DNA from 3 places in the Marinospirillum alkalitolerans genome. Region 2 is predicted to be linked to each of the others. Evidence: predicted binding sites of a transcription regulator. Region 2 holds the regulator's gene; each other region holds the start of a gene.

The links. Region 2 encodes PhoB, which activates phosphate uptake and scavenging genes when phosphate is short. Its sites were predicted from a motif close to TGTCATANNNNTGTCANA; they were not measured.
Region 1: a site for PhoB is predicted at 1,767-1,784, ahead of V6U78_RS11940 (DUF6482 family protein). Genes of this name have one in related genera too.
Region 3: a site for PhoB is predicted at 2,819-2,836, ahead of V6U78_RS06220 (CYTH domain-containing protein). Genes of this name have one in related genera too.

Annotation. Positions count from the first base shown of each region.
Region 1 covers NZ_JBANFI010000009.1:9,875-16,001, forward strand. Annotated here, with positions in the region: gene V6U78_RS11930 (MarR family winged helix-turn-helix transcriptional regulator) at 1-338, shown strand, start outside; gene V6U78_RS11935 (MATE family efflux transporter) at 364-1,728, shown strand; gene V6U78_RS11940 (DUF6482 family protein) at 1,903-2,214, shown strand; gene hemH (ferrochelatase) at 2,351-3,397, shown strand; gene V6U78_RS11950 (putative monovalent cation/H+ antiporter subunit A) at 3,564-5,975, shown strand; gene V6U78_RS11955 (Na+/H+ antiporter subunit B) at 5,972-6,127, shown strand, end outside.
Region 2 covers NZ_JBANFI010000002.1:134,484-140,610, reverse strand. Annotated here, with positions in the region: gene V6U78_RS03605 (methyl-accepting chemotaxis protein) at 1-387, opposite strand, end outside; gene V6U78_RS03600 (response regulator) at 617-1,432, shown strand; gene phoR (phosphate regulon sensor histidine kinase PhoR) at 1,429-2,715, opposite strand; gene phoB (phosphate regulon transcriptional regulator PhoB) at 2,730-3,419, opposite strand; gene V6U78_RS03585 (DUF4426 domain-containing protein) at 3,640-4,107, shown strand; gene rdgB (RdgB/HAM1 family non-canonical purine NTP pyrophosphatase) at 4,184-4,792, shown strand; gene hemW (radical SAM family heme chaperone HemW) at 4,800-6,035, shown strand; gene V6U78_RS03570 (extracellular catalytic domain type 2 short-chain-length polyhydroxyalkanoate depolymerase) at 6,091-6,127, shown strand, end outside.
Region 3 covers NZ_JBANFI010000003.1:274,603-280,729, reverse strand. Annotated here, with positions in the region: gene argA (amino-acid N-acetyltransferase) at 1-886, opposite strand, end outside; gene V6U78_RS06225 (Na/Pi cotransporter family protein) at 974-2,731, opposite strand; gene V6U78_RS06220 (CYTH domain-containing protein) at 2,927-4,378, shown strand; gene V6U78_RS06215 (hypothetical protein) at 4,555-5,580, shown strand; gene argS (arginine--tRNA ligase) at 5,724-6,127, shown strand, end outside.

The sequences.
Region 1 (6,127 bases), on a different contig from region 2:
AAACCGGTCTGCGCCTCACTGAGCTGGCTGAATGCATGCAAGTCAGCAAGGCTTCTGCCAGCAGCATGACACGCAAATTAGAAGAACGCGGCTACCTCTACCGCGAGGCTTGTCCTGAGGATGCGCGTGCCACCCTCTTATACCCCAGTGACAAGACCTGCCAGCTCAAAGAAAAAGAGCCGTTGATTTACCAGTCTGCCGTCACCCATTTTGAACAGGCGCTGTCCGCCGAAGAACTGGCCCAGCTAACACAACTCCTTGAGCGTGCCTGCACCGGACTGGATTTAGGCCCTTTGGTGCCTCCCAGCCTGACGCAGCGCCCCTATACCAGCACCTAAACTCCACTTTTTACATGAGTAGAAGATGAACCTACATACAGCCCCTGTCAGCCGGGCCTTTTGGCACTACACCCTGCCTTCCATCGCCGCACTGATGGTCAGCGGCACTTACCAGATCGTGGATGGTATTTTCGTAGGCCACTTTATTGGCGGTGAAGGCCTCGCGGCAATTAGCCTTGCCTGGCCCTTGGTGGGTGTTTTACTGGCAGCAGGGATGATGATTGGCATCGGCACAGGCGCCCATATGTCGATGATGCTTGGTGCGCGTGATCCAGAAGGCGCGCGCCGGTATTTGGCGCAAAGTTTTTTGTTGCTGCTGCTGTTCAGCCTGGTCTTGGGCAGCCTGCTGTTTACCTTCAGCGGTGCATTCTTGCGCGCTCAAGGCGCAGAGGGCGAGGCTCTTGCTTTTGGGCAGGTCTATCTGAACTGGCTTTTAAAGGGTACGCCGATCGTCCTCGCCAGTATCGTTTTTCCTCTGCTGGTTCGTAATGCAGGTGCACCACGGCTGGCCACGCTGGCGATGGGCATCGGCGCCATCAGCAATATTCTGCTGGATGCGCTCTTTATTGGATGGCTGGGCTATGGCTTAGAAGGGGCTGCTTTGGCCACACTCCTTGGTGAGCTGATTTCTGTCGCCTTGTGCCTTGGATATCTATTTAGTCGTCGCAGTCAGCTCCCGATCAGCTGGCGCCAACTGCGCTGGGAGAGCAAGCGGGCCGGACGCCTGTTACAAACCGGCTTCTCGAGTATGCTGATGTATCTTTATCTGAGCTTTTCTATCGTGCTGCATAACGCACTGCTACTCCACTATGGCAGTAGCGTCCATGTCGCCGCCTATAGCATCGCCGGTTACTTGATGACCTTCTACTATTTGATGGCCGAAGGGGTCGCCGGTGGTTTACAGCCGATTAGCAGCTTCTATCATGGTGCAGGCCGCAGCGCACAGATTAAAGCCGCCTATCGCCTGGCGATCGCCTTTGTCCTGAGCACAGGGCTGGCATTTTTGCTCGCTATCCAAATTTCACCGCACTTTTTCGCCCAGTTTTTTATCCATTCTGGCGATACAGCATTAATGCAGATTACCGAACAAGCACTGCGGCTCTTTTTGCTCGGCTTATTTTTGGATGGATTTTTAGTCGTCACGGCAACCTGGTTTCAATCTCTGGGCTTAGCGCGCCCCGCCACCTTGATCACCCTTGGCAACATGGCCATTCAGGTGCCATTTTTATTCCTGCTGCCTCAATGGCTCGGCATCAATGGCGTCTGGCTCGCCCTGCCCTTATCAAACCTGGTGCTTGTGTTGCTGGTTTTACTGCTGGTCAGGCATCAATGGCGACGCCTCTCTCAACCCCAGCGTCTTGCGCCAGCTCAGGACACGCCACCTCACTAAAACCTCTTCTTGACTCTCTCCACACAAGATGGGCGTCTTGTCATGTTGACGACATCTTGTGTGACTAGACTCTCATTGCTGCATTATTCTTATACACAAGCTGAACTTCTGGATGCTAGGATGCACTAAGTAAAAGGCAAAGATTCTTGAGTTCTGCTGTAAAAGGAGGTCAATATGCAAATGAGTCAAGTCAAAAGACGGATCAAGTCTGACCCCAACGCGACCAGTGCCATTATTAGCCATGCGGGAAGTCGCTTGTACGTCGTTCATATTTATGTGGATGGTGAAGTCCACCTGCTCACCAACTGGCGGGGTCGCCCGCGTGTTTTTCGTAGCCTGGATGAAGCCAAACAAGAACTACACAGCCAAGGCCTTCCCTGTCAGGGTTTAAGCCTGTCTGTTCCTCAGGATGAAGTCTTGGGCCGCCAAGCTGATCAAGATCCTGGCTTTCAAGGTCTCAGCCGTGCCGTGATTCCACTGGGCTAGTCTCTATCGCGCAGCGAACTTCTCGCTGCGCTCTTGCTTCTCCTGCGGCCAGCCTCACCTATACATAAGTTATACGATCTAGACGCCCTTTCTGCTAGACTGGTCTCCATCTTAAGTTCACCTGTTGTGGAGCCCAATGATGGAAGCAGCGCACACCCCGCACCAACGTCCTCCTTTTGCCGTGTTGATGGTCAACCTTGGTACACCAGATGCCCCGACACCTGATGCAGTCCGTCGCTACCTTGCTGAATTTTTATGGGATCGACGTGTCGTTGATCTAGCGCGTCCACTCTGGTGGTTAATTCTGAACGGCATCATTCTGCGCACACGGCCTAGACGCGTTGCCAAAAATTACCAAGAGGTCTGGACAGAAGAAGGCTCCCCACTGCTGGCAATCAGCCGTCAGCAACAACGCGGTCTGGCTGCCTCTTTAAAGCAGGCGACAGGACAAGATATTCCAGTGGTCCTCGCCATGACCTATGGCAACCCTTCCATGGAAGCCGCAGGGCGCGAGCTGCGCCAACTGGGGGCAGAGCGCATTCTTGTGCTGCCTATGTACCCCCAGTTTTCCGCTACCACCACCGCAGCCGCTTTTGATCGACTCGCTGCCAGTTTGAAACACTGCCCCCATTGGCCAGAGCTGCGCTATATCCGCGATTATCACCAGCATCCTGCCTATATCGAGGCACTGGCCAACTCGGTACGCCAAGCCGAGGCTAAGCGCGGCGCACCCTTTGAAAAACTGGTGATGTCTTTTCATGGTATCCCTCAACGCTATGCTGCACAGGGAGATCCCTACCCGCGCCATTGCCAAGCCACGGCTGAGGCCTTGGCACAAGCCTTAGGACGTCAACCAGATCAGTGGTTACTGACCTTTCAATCGCGCTTTGGCAAAGAACCCTGGCTGCAACCCTATACCGATGCAAGCATGCAGCAGCTGGGCGAACAGCAGCTCCAATCGCTTGGCGTCATCTGCCCTGGATTTAGTGCCGATTGTCTTGAAACCCTAGAAGAAATCGCCGGCGAAAACTGCGAAATTTATGAACAGGCCGGTGGTCATGGGTTTCACTATATTCCAGCTCTCAATGCTGCACCTGAACACCTCTCGATGCTCACTCAGCTGGTCTTGGAACAAAGCCAAGGTTGGATGCCACCACTGAATGCGCCTCTGAGCGTGCAATAAACCCATCCCAAAGAGTGTGGCGTTTTGTCACACTCTTGTGTTTTTCTCTCTTATTTAATCAAGGTGCGCTGCCAGCAGGGCGCTTGATCGGTTTTTCTTGTCGCGCAAAACCTAGTGTATTAGTCTAGATTAATCTGAAATCCCTTTTTGTGAGGAAATCTGAATTATGCAGCTCGCTGTGCTCTCGGGCTTCCTTTTGGCAGCCCTCACTCCCTTTTTGAGCAGTGTCTTTCACCAGCGACTTGGCTGGTTGATTGCGCTTCTGCCCGCCGGTCTGGCGATCTGGTTTGCCAGCTTCTTGCCGCAGATGCTCGCCGGTGAGGTCATTATTCATGAATGGGCGTGGATTCCCGGTCTGGATATTTCGCTGACTTTCGTCCTCGATGGCCTCTCCTTCCTTTTTGCGATGCTGATCACGGTGATCGGCAGCTTTGTGTTCCTTTATGCCAGTGAATATCTGAAAGGACATCAGGACTTGCACCGTTTTTATATGGTGCTGCTGGCCTTTATGGCTTCGATGCTGGGGCTGGTTCTCTCCGATAGCCTGATCACCCTGTTTGTCTTCTGGGAACTCACCAGTATTACCTCCTATCTGCTGATCGGTTTTAATCACCACGAAGCTTCTGCCCGTAAGGCCGCACTGCAAGGCTTGATCATTACCGTCGGTGGTGGTCTGGCCCTGCTGGCAGGGATGGTCATGCTGGCCATGATCGGGGGTAGCTACTCGATTCAGACGCTGCTGACCCAGGGTGAGGTGATTCAAAACCATCCTCTGTATCTTGCTGCCTTGTTGTGTTTGCTTGGTGGTGCTTTTACCAAATCAGCCCAGTTCCCCTTCCACTTCTGGCTCCCCAATGCCATGGCAGCGCCAACACCAGTCAGCTCCTATCTGCACTCGGCCACGATGGTCAAGGCGGGAGTCTATCTGCTCGCTCGCCTCTCTCCTTCCCTCGGCGGTACAGAGGCGTGGCAGTTTATTCTGCCTTTGTTTGGAGCGACCACCATGTTTGTTGGCGCATTTATGGGCCTGCGCAGCACCGGAATCAAAAAACTGCTGGCCTACTCCACACTGATGGCGCTCGGTACCCTGACATTACTGCTTGGTATCGGCACTGAAACCGCCATGATTGCCTTTGCTGCCTTCTTGCTCGGCCACTCCTTGTATAAAGGCGCGCTGTTTATGATCGCTGGTGCAGTGGATCATTCAACGGGCACCAAAGAAGTACCTGAACTCGGCGGACTGCGTAAAGCCATGCCCATCACCGCCGCTGCGGCCTTCATCGCGGGTCTCTCTTTAGCCGGATTACCACCTCTGTTTGGTTTTATCGCTAAAGAAATGATGCTCGAAGCTGTACTCGAAGGCTCTCAGCTGCTCACCTACACCTTGATTCTGGCCGTGGCTTCGGCAATGCTGGGGATCGCCATTGCTGGTGTTGTCGCGATCAAGCCCTTCTTTGGCGAGCTGAAAAAAACGCCTCACACACCGCATGAAGCTCACTGGCCGATGCTGGCCGGTCCTGTTGTGCTGGCAGGCCTCTCACTCTTCTTTGGTCTCTTTCCTCAATTCGCTGGCAGCCTGCTCGTACAAGGCGCGGCCAGCAGCGTTGCTGGGCAACCGCTTGAGGTCAGCCTCTATCTGTGGCATGGCGTCAATCTACCGTTGATTTTATCGATTTGTAGCTTGATTGTCGGTGCACTGCTCTTCTGGCGCTGGGATGCCTATCGTCGTCTGATTGCCGTTTTGGATCCAATGATTGCCCGTGGTCCAGAAGCTGGCTACTTCAAGTTTATGGATGGCATGGTCAAAACCGCTGAATGGCAAACCCGTGTGCTGCAAAATGGCTCGATGCGCAACTATCTGAGTGTCATTTTGATGTCCTTCACCCTGCTGGTTGGCTACACCCTGTTTGCCCGTTATCAGATGCACTGGAACTGGGTTCTGGACTTCCAGTGGCATGAACTGATTATCGCGGGTCTCTTGATTGCAGCCACTTTTATTGCCTGTAGCACACGTTCGCGCTTAGGCGCGGTGGCAGCGATGGGTGTCGTGGGCTTCGCCGTGGCCCTGATTTTCATCCTCTTCAGCGCACCCGATCTTGGCATCACTCAGGTGCTGGTCGAAACGCTGACGGTGATGCTGCTGGTGCTGGTGCTCTTCCGCCTGCCCAGCTTTGTCAGCCTCTCGACACCGATGCAGCGTGCACGCGATATCGGCGTGGCGCTGCTGACTGGTGGTCTGATGACACTGCTGATCATGATCACCATTGACGTGCAGCTCTTCCCCAGCATCTCTGAATATATGGTCGCCAATAGCCAGCCGCTGGCCTATGGCCGCAATATCGTCAACGTGATTCTGGTTGACTACCGTGCTCTGGATACACTGGGCGAGATTTTTGTACTGGCACTGGCCGCTTTGGGTGTCTACGCGATGATCAAGCTTCATCCCGAGACAGATCCAGGAGCCAACACCCTTGCAGGCAGCCTGGTGCTTCCTGAGCCCAAGATCGAGACGCAGCAGTCTTCTGCTGCCGCCCAGACTGTTTCTGCTGAGCCAGCTTCGAAGGAGTCCGCCGTATGATGAAGCCAGGTACCCTGATCCTCTATGCAGCCGCCCGCTTTTTGATGCCGCTGCAATTGATCTTCTCCGTGTTTTTGCTGCTGCGCGGCCATGATGAACCCGGCGGTGGCTTTATTGCCGGACTGGTCGCTGCCGCAGCCTTCACCCTCTAT
Region 2 (6,127 bases):
GATCCAGCGTTGATAGAGCGCCAGAACCTGCTCTAATGCCGCCTGAGCTGTTTGAATCTCATCGCGTTCCGTGGTTTGGTGCTGAACAAAGTGTTGCCAATGCTCCTCTGCTCGCGCAAGGTGGGTGTTGACCTCCTCCTGCGTAGCTTGATTGCTACTCCAGCCAGTGCGATTACGCCGGATGGATTCGAGCGCTGTTTGCTCCAGCAGGCGTTGGGTCACCAAAATATCAGACAGATAAATTAAGTTATCCTGGTAAAGGCGTTCAAAGAGCCGATCCTTTTGCGCTGAGGCTGAATAGGATAGGAGCAAGACCAGCAGTAATCCACTCATCGGGATGGCACCAATAAGGAACAAGCGAGTGGACAAACGAAGGTTTTTCAGCATATTAAGCCTATGTAATGAATAGGTGAATCAAAGACATGGCAGAAGTATGCTAAAAAGAAATGACATTTTGCTGACAGGCGGGCCGAGATCAACACACAACAGATCAAGTCTGCCTTTCATCGACCGAATGCAGTAGAATTTGTGTGAGGTCGTCTTTGATTGATGCCGCTGCTCCTTAGATATTGAGCCGGTTCATTGATGGTGCCAGCATTCAGAAAAAGGCAGTCCAATGAAGAAAATCCGTTTACTTGTTGTAGATGATGCCAAGTTTATCCGTGATCTCGTGCAAAAAACGCTGCGTGCTGAATATCCTGAGTTTGAGATCCAGGAGGCAGACAATGGGCGTCGTGCGCAAAGTATTTTAAAGAATCAAAGTTTTGATCTGATTTTGTGTGACTGGGAAATGCCTGAAATGAGCGGTTTAGAGCTGCTCAAATGGATTCGATCCAATGAAGACATGCAGGATCAGTCTTTTATTATGGTCACCAGCCTTGATCAAAAAGAAAACGTCGTCGAAGCCTTGCAGGCTGGTGTGAACAACTATGTCACCAAGCCTTTTTCCGCTGAGCAGCTGATTAGCAAGATCATGAAAGAGCTGGTCCGATCAGGCAAGCTGACTCAGGCTGAGGTGAACTCCCTCGGGCGCAAGGATCGCATCGCCTCGGCCGGTGGCGCTGAGCTTTTGGCCGGTGGTTTGGCGGCTAAGCCGGTCACGGTCAAGAAGGGCCCGCGTGAGAAGGGCTTGCTGCTGCTGAATGCTGAGCAGAAGTATCCGATGCAGGTGAAGGACGTGAACCCGCGTGAAATCACCCTGCAAGTGACACGCGAGGCCAGCTTGCAGCTTGGCCAGCCGGTGTTGCTTGGATTGATGGGGGGCACAGAAGATGCGCCGTTGAAGGTGAGTGTGCGCGCTTTTGTGCTCAGTCAGCAATTGGCGGAACGTACGCCACGCAGTGAACAGCAGCTGGTGAAAGCGGTCTTTTTAAAGCAGGACCCAGAAACAGCACAGAAGTTTGATCAACTGCTGAATGCGCCTCAGGGTTAATCCAGCAAGCCAGCGATGCGCTGGGCCGGGAAATGGCAGCAGAAGCGGCTGCCTTCACCGGGTCGGCTCTCGATGGTCAGCTGGGCACCGTGGCGTAGTAAAACATGCTTGACGATGGCCAGCCCAAGCCCTGTTCCGCCAGTGCTGGTGGAGCGCCCTGGATCAACACGATAAAACCTTTCTGTTAAACGCGCTAAATGGCGCGCTTCAATGCCAGGCCCATGATCTTGCACGATCAGCTGCCCTCCTCCCTGCTCATCGTCTTCCCAATAGATCTCGATGCTGGTGCCCGCTGGGGTGTATTTGACGGCGTTGAAGACCAGATTAGAGAAGGCGCTACGCAGCTCCTTTTCAGAGCCATATAAAGGTCGATCGCTGAGGAGATGCAGCTGAATCGGGTGCTGCTGCTCTGAGAGTGCCAGGGCATCAGTGCGAATACTCTCCAGCAGAGGCCGTAGCTGTAAGGGTTCCTGCTCGTATTCGACCTCAGTTGTTTCAAGGCGCGACAGCATCAGCAGATCTTCGACCAGGTTTTCCATCCGTTTGGCCTGCTGGCCCATCAGCTTCAGGCCGCGCTGCCATTTAGGAGCAAGATCATGCAAATGATCGCTGAAGGTTTCGAGATAGCCAGATAAAACCGTCAGGGGGGTGCGTAGCTCATGCGAGACATTGGCGATAAAATCTTGCCGCATGCGTTCAAGACGCTGCATTCTGGTAAAGTCTCTGACCAACAGCAGGCGCTCATTGGCACCAAAAAGCGTAATATGAAACTCCAGCGTCCGATCATCGGCCAAAGGAGAGCGGATCACCAGTGGCTCCTGATAATGCTGCTGCTCAAAGTAATCAATAAAACGGGGTTCACGCACCAGGTGGGTAATGGGCTGCCCAAGATCACTGGGTTGGCTGAGCCCCAGTAGCTGCTCAGCAGCCTGATTCCACCATTCCAGATCCCCAGCCTTATCCAGCATCACGACGCCATCACGCAAGGCCTGACCTGAATCCTGAATGCGATCCAAAAGCTCACGCAGTTCTTGCTGCTGAGCCTGCTGTAAGCGCTGCTGATGATAAAGGCGATCCAGCACCTGCCCCCACAGACCGCTGGCCTCGGGCGGTTCTGCCTCGGGTGAAGCCAACCAGCGCATCAAGCGACTCAGCGACCAGAGATGCTGGCAGAGTAAGGCTGCCAGTGTCAGACACAGTGCCAGCCAGAGATGGCCGAGCGCCCAGCCCAGCAGACCGGCCGCCAGTAACCAGCCGCCAGTGCGTTTCAGTTCATGAGTCAAGAGAGAGCGCACTGCTAGATTTGCGTTGAAAAGCGATAGCCAGTACCGCGTACAGTTTGGATCAGCACATCATGCTCGCTGCCTAGCGCTTTGCGCAAACGACGAATATGCACATCGACTGTGCGCTCTTCGACATAGACATTGCCGCCCCAAACCTGATCGAGCAGCTGGCTACGCGTATAGGCGCGCTCTTGGTGGGTCATGAAAAATTGCAGCAGACGAAACTCGGTAGGGCCGACTTCCAATGGCTGGCCATGAGAGGTCACGCGATGGCTGATCGGATCAAGGCGCAGCCCATTCACTTCGACTGGGTCTTCGACGCCAGCGGGTGTGCTGCGTCGTAATACGGCCTTGATGCGGGCAACCAGCTCACGCGGTGAGAAGGGTTTGGTGATGTAATCATCTGCGCCTGCTTCTAGGCCTTGAATTTTGTTATCCTCTTCACTGCGTGCCGTGAGCATCATGATCGGGATTTCAGCGGTCGTCGGTTCTCTTTTCAGGCGACGCGACAGCTCAATACCGCTGGTGCCGGGCATCATCCAATCGAGTAGAATGAGGTCTGGATGGTGATCCACGATCAAACTATGGGCTTCTTGGGCATTGGCCGCTTCTAAATAGTCAAAATCGGCCATTTCAAGCGCCACAGCGAGCATTTCGCGGATAGGGGCTTCATCATCAACGATCAGAATCTTTTTTTGGCTCATACTGGCATCTCGTCATCTGTGGCTGCCAAAGTGATGGCAGATTTGATTGCATGCGTATTACAACCTGAATAAATGACACTAAGATGACAGCATAACCAGAAAATGTCGCCATTTGTTCATTGATTCACAATAAAAGTGCCCAGAAGGTGTCATTCGTTGCCTCAGCGCCTTTCGCGCCCACGTCGACGCACAACAGGCACTCTTTCAGAGGAGAAAAACCATGATCTCGCGCTTGTTCAACCTGGCCCCTGTTGTGATGGCTGGTGCTTTATGGCTACTCAGCGCATCCGTGTGGGCACAGAACACCAATGTGGAGCGTGTGGGTGAGTATGTGATCTATTACGATGTGATGCCGACTCCCTTTCTAGAGCCGCATATTGCTCAGGCCTATCAGATTACACGTAGTCGCGGTGTGGGCCTGATGCGAGTCTCTGTGGTGCGTGAGCGAGCTGATGGGCAGCGTGAGCCAGTGCAGGCGCGGGTTTCTGGTCATGCTTCCACGCTGGCCGGTCAGCTCTCCAGCTTGAATTTTCGCAACGTCCAGGCAGGACAGGAAGGCTATAGTGCCGCAGTGGCCAGCTTTCGCTATCAGCATGATGAACCCCTGCGCTTTGATTTGATGGTGCACTATGCCAATGGCCAGCCTGCACAGCGCCTGCAGTTTTTGCGGCGTTTATATATTGATTAATCAGTTTTTTTCTTCGCCGCTCAATGAAGAGATGCGGCGTTATTTTATTGATTGATTTCTTGTTGATGAGATCCCCATGCAAAAGAATGCAACTCTTGTTTTGGCCAGTGGTAATGCTGGCAAGTTGGCTGAGTTTAGCCAGATTCTGCAGCCTCTAGGTTGGCAGGTGCGTCCACAGGCGGATTTTTCTATCCCTGATGCCGATGAAACTGGCCTCACCTTTGTGGAAAATGCATTGATTAAAGCACGTCATGCTGCCCAGCTCAGTGGTTGTGCGGCGCTGGCCGATGATTCAGGTTTAGAGGTGGATGCCCTGAAGGGCGCACCGGGGATTTATTCCGCGCGCTTTGCTGGTCCTGGTGCGCAGGATGCACAGAACAATGCGCTGCTATTGGAGCGTCTGGCGGCTTATCCTGAAGCCCAACGCACAGCGCGCTATTGGTGTGTGCTGGTGTTGATGCGTCATGCTGAGGACCCAACGCCGATCATTGTGCAGCAAAGCTGGTCAGGGCGGATTCTGACGGCACCCCAAGGCACCGGCGGCTTTGGCTATGACCCGCTCTTTTGGTTGCCTGATTTACAGATGACCGCCGCTGAACTGAGTGCAGCAGAAAAGAACCGCTTATCGCATCGTGGTCGTGCGCTGCAAGCACTCCTGTCGGAGTTGCACAAGCGTGAGGGATAACCAGCTGATGCACTTGCCACCGCTCTCTCTTTATATTCATCTGCCTTGGTGTGTGCGCAAGTGCCCCTACTGTGACTTTAACTCCCATCAGCTCAAAACCAATACCTCAGGCTTGCCAAGCCTCAGCGCCGAGTTGGAGGCCAATTATGTGGCGGCACTCTTGGCTGATTTAGCCGCGGATCTGCGTGCCTGGCCGGAGTTGATTGAACGTCCTGTCATGTCGGTGTTCTTTGGTGGTGGCACTCCCAGCTTGATGTCGCCTGCTGGCTATGCGCGGCTTTTTGATGGGCTAGAGCGTCAGCTGACTTTTGATGCAGATTGTGAGGTGACGCTGGAAGCCAATCCCAGCAGTGTTGAGCAGGCGCGCTTTGAGGGCTATCGAGCGGCAGGCATTAATCGTTTGTCCATCGGTGTACAGAGTTTTCAACAGCGCCAGCTGGCGCTGCTTGGTCGAGTCCATTCGAGCGCTCAAGCCTATGAGGCGATTGCCGCGGCCCATCAGGCGGGTTTTGATCGAGTGAATATCGATTTGATGCATGGTTTGCCTGAGCAGAGTCCAGAGGGCGCTTTGGATGATTTACGCACGGCCTTGTCCCTGGCACCCAGTCATCTTTCTTGGTATCAGCTCACCTTGGAGCCGAACACTGTTTTTTATCGCCAGCCGCCCGTGCTGCCTGAAGAAGATATTCTGGTGGAGATTCAAGATGCTGGGCAGGCGCTGATTCTTGAAGCAGGCTATCAGCACTATGAGGTTTCTGCCTACGCAAAGCCAGGGCAGCAGGCGCGCCATAATCTGAACTACTGGACTTTTGGGGATTACCTTGGGCTGGGTGCGGGTGCTCATGGCAAGCTGAGTCGCTGGGATGATCAAGCCGCTGGTGGGCTGATGATTGAGCGCCGTTGGAAGACGCGTCAGCCCGAGGCCTATTTGGCTCGCCATCAGTCGTCAAATAACTTATCCACAATACTAGCTAAGGATGAGCAGGGCTTTTTAGCTGGAACAGAGCAGCTCAGTGCGGCACAACGCCCCATCGAATTTATGCTCAATGCCTTGCGTTTAGCTGAGGGGGTGCCCGCAGCGCTCTATCAGGCGCGAACGGGTCTTTCCGCTCAGGATCTGTCACCGATTTTAGACGCATTACGAGCGCGTGAACTCTGGACCACAGACCCTGAACGTCTGGCCTGTTCTCCTCTGGGCTGGCGCTTTTTAAACACAGTTCTTGAACCCTTTTTTCAAGATTAATCCACTAACTTATCCACAGGGGGTCTCGGTGGATAGGTGATCAGGAGTGACAATAATGCAACGGAAATTCAAAGCTGGCTTGATCGCGGGGC
Region 3 (6,127 bases), on a different contig from region 2:
TTTTGGCTTGGCGCAGGGTTTCATAGCTGTATTGGGTAATCAGCGTGCCCGCCCCTTCACGGGTGAAGAGTTCTTCAAGCAGGCTGCCTGAATGTTGATAGCTCAACAGATGCGCACGTTTGACACCACGACGACAGGCCGTGCAGGCCGCCTGTAAATGACGAGCCAGGCAACCATATTCAGGCACATGCGGCCAGTGCTCGGCTTCAAGTGGTGTGATGTCACGAATCAACTGCCCCTGTGCATCATGTAAGCCTTCCGCCCGACCAAGCAACAGCAGCTTATCAGCCTTGAGCTCGATCGCCGCTGCGGTGGCGACTTCTTCGGCATCAAGATCAAAGGCTTCCCCTGTTGCGGAATAACCTAGCGGTGGCAAGAGCACGATATTGCCCTGATCCAGCAGGCGCTTTAAGGGCTCAACCTGAATCCGGCGCACTTCGCCCGAAAAATGAAAGTCCACGCCTTCACGCACACCCAAGGGACGCGCCATCACCAGATTGCCGCTCACCACCTGAACGCCTTGGTGCTGTAAAGAGGCTTGGCTGAGGCTCATGCTGAGACGACGCTCCAGCTCCACACGCAGCGTGCCCAGCGTCTGGATCAGTGAAGGCAGGCGTGGTGGATCAATCAGCAAGCGGCCTTGATGTTCAAGCCAGGGCAGATCCTGCGCTTCAAGGGCCTGTGCCAGCTGGGGGCGTGCTCCAAAGGTGATGACCAGCTTGATGCCGAGCGAGTAGAGCAGCGCCAGATCAGTCATCAGTTCACGCTGAAAAGGCTGGATCAGGGCATCGCCCTCAAGATGAACAACAAACACGCGACCGCGATGGGCATGGATATAGGGTGCAGCCTGGCGGAACCAGTTAATTTCGGGAGTAACCTGAGACATAAGCCGTATCTTGGTGGAAATAAAAAAACCAAGACCAGAGCTTAACGCAAGGTCTTGGTTAATCCTAGTCGTACTGTGGCTGTTCGTCTAAGAAGGGTTGACCGGGGTGAAATGGCTCCCGACCAAGCGCTTACTTTTTAAACGATGTCCGCATGCTGATTCATTAACATTAATAACATGGTCGCCAATGCGCTCCATGCGATTGAGCAGATCAATGAACACCACCCCAGCGCGTGGCGAGTAGTTCCCATTCTCAAGGCGTGTATAGTGGTTTTTGCGGAACTGGTTACGCAGCTTGTTGACGGCTTTCTCCAGTGCAATGGCTTCTTCGAGCTTCACCTGACTGGGGTCTTTGGCGATATTCTGCTCCATATTGGCCACGGCTTTTTCCAACGCCTCCATCATCACCTTGATTTCTTGGCTCGCATCTTCCGGCCAGTCTGCTTGGGACTCATGCAGGCGCTCAGTGAGCTTGGCAATTTGATGGTAGATATCGCCGATACGCTCAAGATCATTGATCATGCTTTGCATATTGCGGATGCGCTCGGTGAGGTTGCGCTCGAGATGGCTGCGCTCTGAGATGCGCACCAGATAATCCGAAATTTCTATTTCGAGCTGATCAGTGGCTTTTTCCAGCTTGCGCACTTTTTTACGCAGCTTTTCGACATCGACATTTGAATCAAACAGCAGCTGTCGCACCTGCTCATGCATCTGCACGATAATCTGAGCGAACTGCTGGATTTCCTTTTGCGCCTGTTCAACAGAGAGCAGCGGTGATGTCATGACACCGGTGCTGATATGGCGCAGGTGAAACTCATCATCTTCACCACCGCGATCAGGCTGGATATATTCAACAAACTTCACAATGTAAGGAACAAGTGCAAATAAGAACACCACGTTCAGTACGTTAAAGCTGGTGTGAAAGAGTGAGAGCGCCAAGGTGGCATTAGAACGGGCTTCTGGATCACCGCTGAGCACTGAGACGCTGCTTTCTGTCACAGACATCACCACCCAGTCGATTAAATGCAAGGCAGGATAGATCAGCGCGAGCATCCAGATCACACCGAGCATATTAAAGAAAAAGTGAAAACGTGCCGAGCGTTTGGCATGCACATTCCCCACCAAGGCCGCAATATTCGCGGTGACTGTGGTGCCGATGTTTTCGCCCAGAATCATTGCAGCAGCAATCGGGAAGGACACCCAGCCTTCAAAGAGCATCACCAGCGTAATGGCGGTGGCGGCAGAAGAAGATTGAGTCAGCAGCGTCAAAATAGTGCCGACCAGCACAAACAGTAACAGAGAAAGGAAGCCGTAATCAGTAAAAGCATCTAAAAAGGCAAACATTTCTGGATTGTTGTTGATATCTGGTACGGCACCTTTGATAAACTCCAGTCCGATAAACAGAATCCCGAATCCGACCATGGCTTCGGCGATATTGCGCCAGCGGGGATTTTTGGAGAATAAGAAAGCAAAGAAAATCCCGATGACAGCCAAGGCGATAGGGGTGATCTGAAACTTAAAGCCAAAGAGCGCAACCAGCCAAGCCGTGAGGGTGGTGCCGATATTGGCGCCCATGATCACGCCGGTGGATTGCACAAAGCTCATCAAGCCCGCATTGACAAAGCTAACCGCCATGACCGTGGTGGTGGTGGAAGATTGGGTGATGGCCGTGGTAGCAAAACCGGTGATCACGCCGGTCAGGCGATTACGCGTCATCCCGCTGAGGATGCCTTTGAGACGGTTTCCAGCAATCTTCTGTAGGCCTTCACTGAAGATTTTCATCCCGAAAATGAAAATGCCGAGCGAGCCGATCAGCTGGAGAAAGTCGAATAGCGAGTAGGACATAAGTCACCTTGGCGCGTGCTGTGTGAGACATAAAGTGAGGAAGCGGCTTGTCTTGATGACAAAAGCATGAATTTTTTCTGGCGCGATTATAACGAAATTCTGACAAAAAAAAGCAAAAGTGTGCTGTATCGCTGGCACACTGCCAATGAAGTGCAACCCCGATTGTCCCGTGTTAACACCCTCAAGGAGCACGCAGTGGGCCAAGAAATAGAACTCAAATGTCGCTTTCAGGCGGAAGATCTCCCACGTCTGATGGCGCTGCTCGCTGAGCGTGGCGAAGAGCCACCCAGTGTGCGCTTAATGGAAAACATTTATTTTGATACGCCCCAGCGTGATTTACATCGCCAGCGTATGGCGTTGCGCCTGCGTCGCGTTGGTGATCGCTGGCTGCAAACCCTGAAAACCGCAGGGCAGACTGAGGGCGCGTTGACGCAGCGCGGTGAATGGGAGGTGCCCGTGGCTCAGGCACAGCTGGAGCTAAGTGCCTTGCCCGAACTGCCGTTGACTGGCGCGTGGCAGACGCAGCTTCAACCTGTTTTTCATACCGACTTTACTCGCCATGCCTGGCAGCTCAGCTGGCCTCTGGCTGATGGCAGTAAGACGCAGCTGGAATTAGCCGCTGATATCGGCGAAGTGCGCTTGCCGCCTGGCCAGGTGATGCGTCAGCAAGGGATTGCCGAACTGGAGTTGGAGTGGATCAGTGGCCCACAAGAGGGGCTTTTTGCCTGTGCGGATTTTCTGGCGCAGCATCTGGCCCTGCATCCTGCTGTGGCGAGCAAGGCACTGCGCGGTTGGTGGCTAGCAGATGCCTATGTTGCGGACGTGCCTCGTCCAACGGTTTTGCTGGATGTGGCGGCTGTCTTACAACCACGGCAGCTGCTGCATTGGGCGGGCCAGTATGCTCAGGCCTGGATGCTGGGCCGTGAGCTGGCGCAAGTCAGTGCCGATGAAGAAGCGGGTCTTGTGGCGTATCAACAGCTGCTGGGCGTACAGGCCTTGCTGGCTTTGAGTCAGTGGTTGGCTCCAGGAAGCGCACCCTATGCGGTACGACAGGCAGTGCATCAGCTGGTGCAGGCCTTTCAGCCTTGGGTCATGAGCTGCTGGCGAGATCAAGCCTTGCATCGCTTGCCATTAGAAGGTCGCGATGCAGACTGGCGACAGCAGCAGCTGGGGTATCGTCAGCGCCGTGCTGTGCAGCGTGAATTAGAGGCAAGCTTACCACTGGGGCAGTCGAGTCTGCGCTTGGTGGCCTTTTTGAGTCAGACTGTGGATGGGGGATCTGATGCGGCTGTTCAGCGCCCCTTGGCGGCAGCGGCCTTATTGAATGCGGCACGAGCGCACCTGCGCTTGCCCCGTCAGCCTATGCATGCAGCGGGCTGGATCGCCCGTTATCCAGCGCTGGTGCGCCTGGGTTTACTATTGCAGCACCTCTGCCTGAGTGCTGAGCCGGATCGTCAGGGTGTACAGAAGATGCTTGAAGATATAGGTGAGTTGGCCGGCTTGGAGCAGCTGTCGGCAGAAACCTTTGCGACCGCCTTGGGAGAGCAGGTTCGGCAACGACGTCGTCAGGAATTATTACTGCGTCTTGGGCGCCAAGCGCAAGCACTCGGTAGGGTGGTCGGAAGAGAGAAGGTGGTTAGACCTTAGTCGAATCAAGGGGCGCAGTGATATTGACAGCCTTGAGTGGGCGTGCGAGTCTGCGCCAAGCGGCAGCTGCACTCAAGGCCAAGACTTTAGAGTTGAGGTTGAAAGCTGAGTTCCGCCGCGAACAATAAAAATGAGTCTTGGCTCAATCCGAATAAAAAAACAAAAGGTACATTCTTATGAAATTGCGTCACAAGCTCGCAGGTACTGTTGCTCTTCCTCTCGCTCTGGCTGTAGCAGCTTCTACGGCAACCGCCGCCACTATTTTTGAAAATGACCAACACCGAGTGAATTTTGGTGGTTTTGTTGCCGCACAAGCCAACTGGACGATTTTTGATGATGCAGTGGGTCAAGACAGCGATATTGATTATGGTATGAGCCTAGGGACATCACGGATGAACCTGTCTTATACGCGCCAAACAGACGCTGGCCCGATTACTATTTTGTTTGAAAATGATTTTAATGGCCCAAGTGGTAGCAACTACCGTCTGCGTCATGCGGCGATTATGTGGGATGGTTGGGTCGCTGGTTTTAGCTGGTCGGGTGCAGCTAACCTGACGGGTCTGGGCGAAACAATAGATGCTGGCGGCACAGCCAATACCTCGGCTATGGCACAGCGTACAATGGTTTTAGGTCGCAATATTCCTGTCGCTGAAGGTATGACTGTGGGTGTGTTCTTGGAGGATCGCACCAATAGCTTCTCAACAGGCGTTGGTCAAACGGATCGTGATGCTAACACAGCTCTTCCTGATGCCGTCGTGAATTTCCGTGCTAATTTGGGCGCTACACAGCTATTTGGTGCGGCGACCCTGCTGCAATTTGATGATGCTGAAGCCACAGGTGATGCAAAAACAGAAAGCCAGGTTGAGCTGACCTTTGGTGCGCGCAGCCAGATTACTGATGAACTGCGTGTGCATTTAGCGCTGACTAACACCAACGATAATGATGACACCTATGTTTCTGTTGGTGCGCAATATCGTATCAATCAGCAGCTGCGTACCAACCTGCTGGTTGAGCAAGCGCTGCGTGATGCGGATGATTCAGACTACACCGCTCTCTGGGCGAATGCCTTCTACACTATGCCTTCCGGTTGGGAATGGGGCGGTGAGCTGCGTTATATGACAGCTGATGATAATGCGGGCAAGTTAAACGGTTTAGGTGATAGCGATATGCGTATCAGCCTGCAGGCAAAATACGCTTTCTAAGCCAAGCCTGAACTCTTCTTTCGCATTGAGTGAAGTGAATCAACCCCCAGCAGTGATGCTGGGGGTTTTTTATTGGGTGGCCTGAGTGGAAAATGGTAAACTGGCTCTTTTGATTTTCACTTAAAAGCGCAAGGCTCCCACCGATGAAAGACTTGATCATAGCTCAGCTCCAGCAGCTGGTTGAAGCCCTCCAAGCTGAAGGCGTCTTCCCTGCTGATTTTTCTCCCTCTCTCCAGCTGGATAACACCAAGGATAAAGCCCACGGTGATCTGGCCACCAATCTGGCCTTGGCCGGTGCAAAAGCAGCGGGTCGAAAGCCACGAGATTTGGCCGTGTTGCTGGTTGAGCGCTTGCAAGCCCAGCCTGCGCTTGGCAAGGCTGTGGCGAAAATGGAGATCGCTGGCCCAGGTTTTATCAACTTCTTTTTAGCTCAAGATGCCCTCAGTGCCATCGTGCCGCGCATTTTGAACGAGGGTGCTCAGTTTGGCTTGGGCCAACAGGGGCAAGGACAAAAGGTGCAGGTTGAGTTTGTTTCCGCCAACCCAAC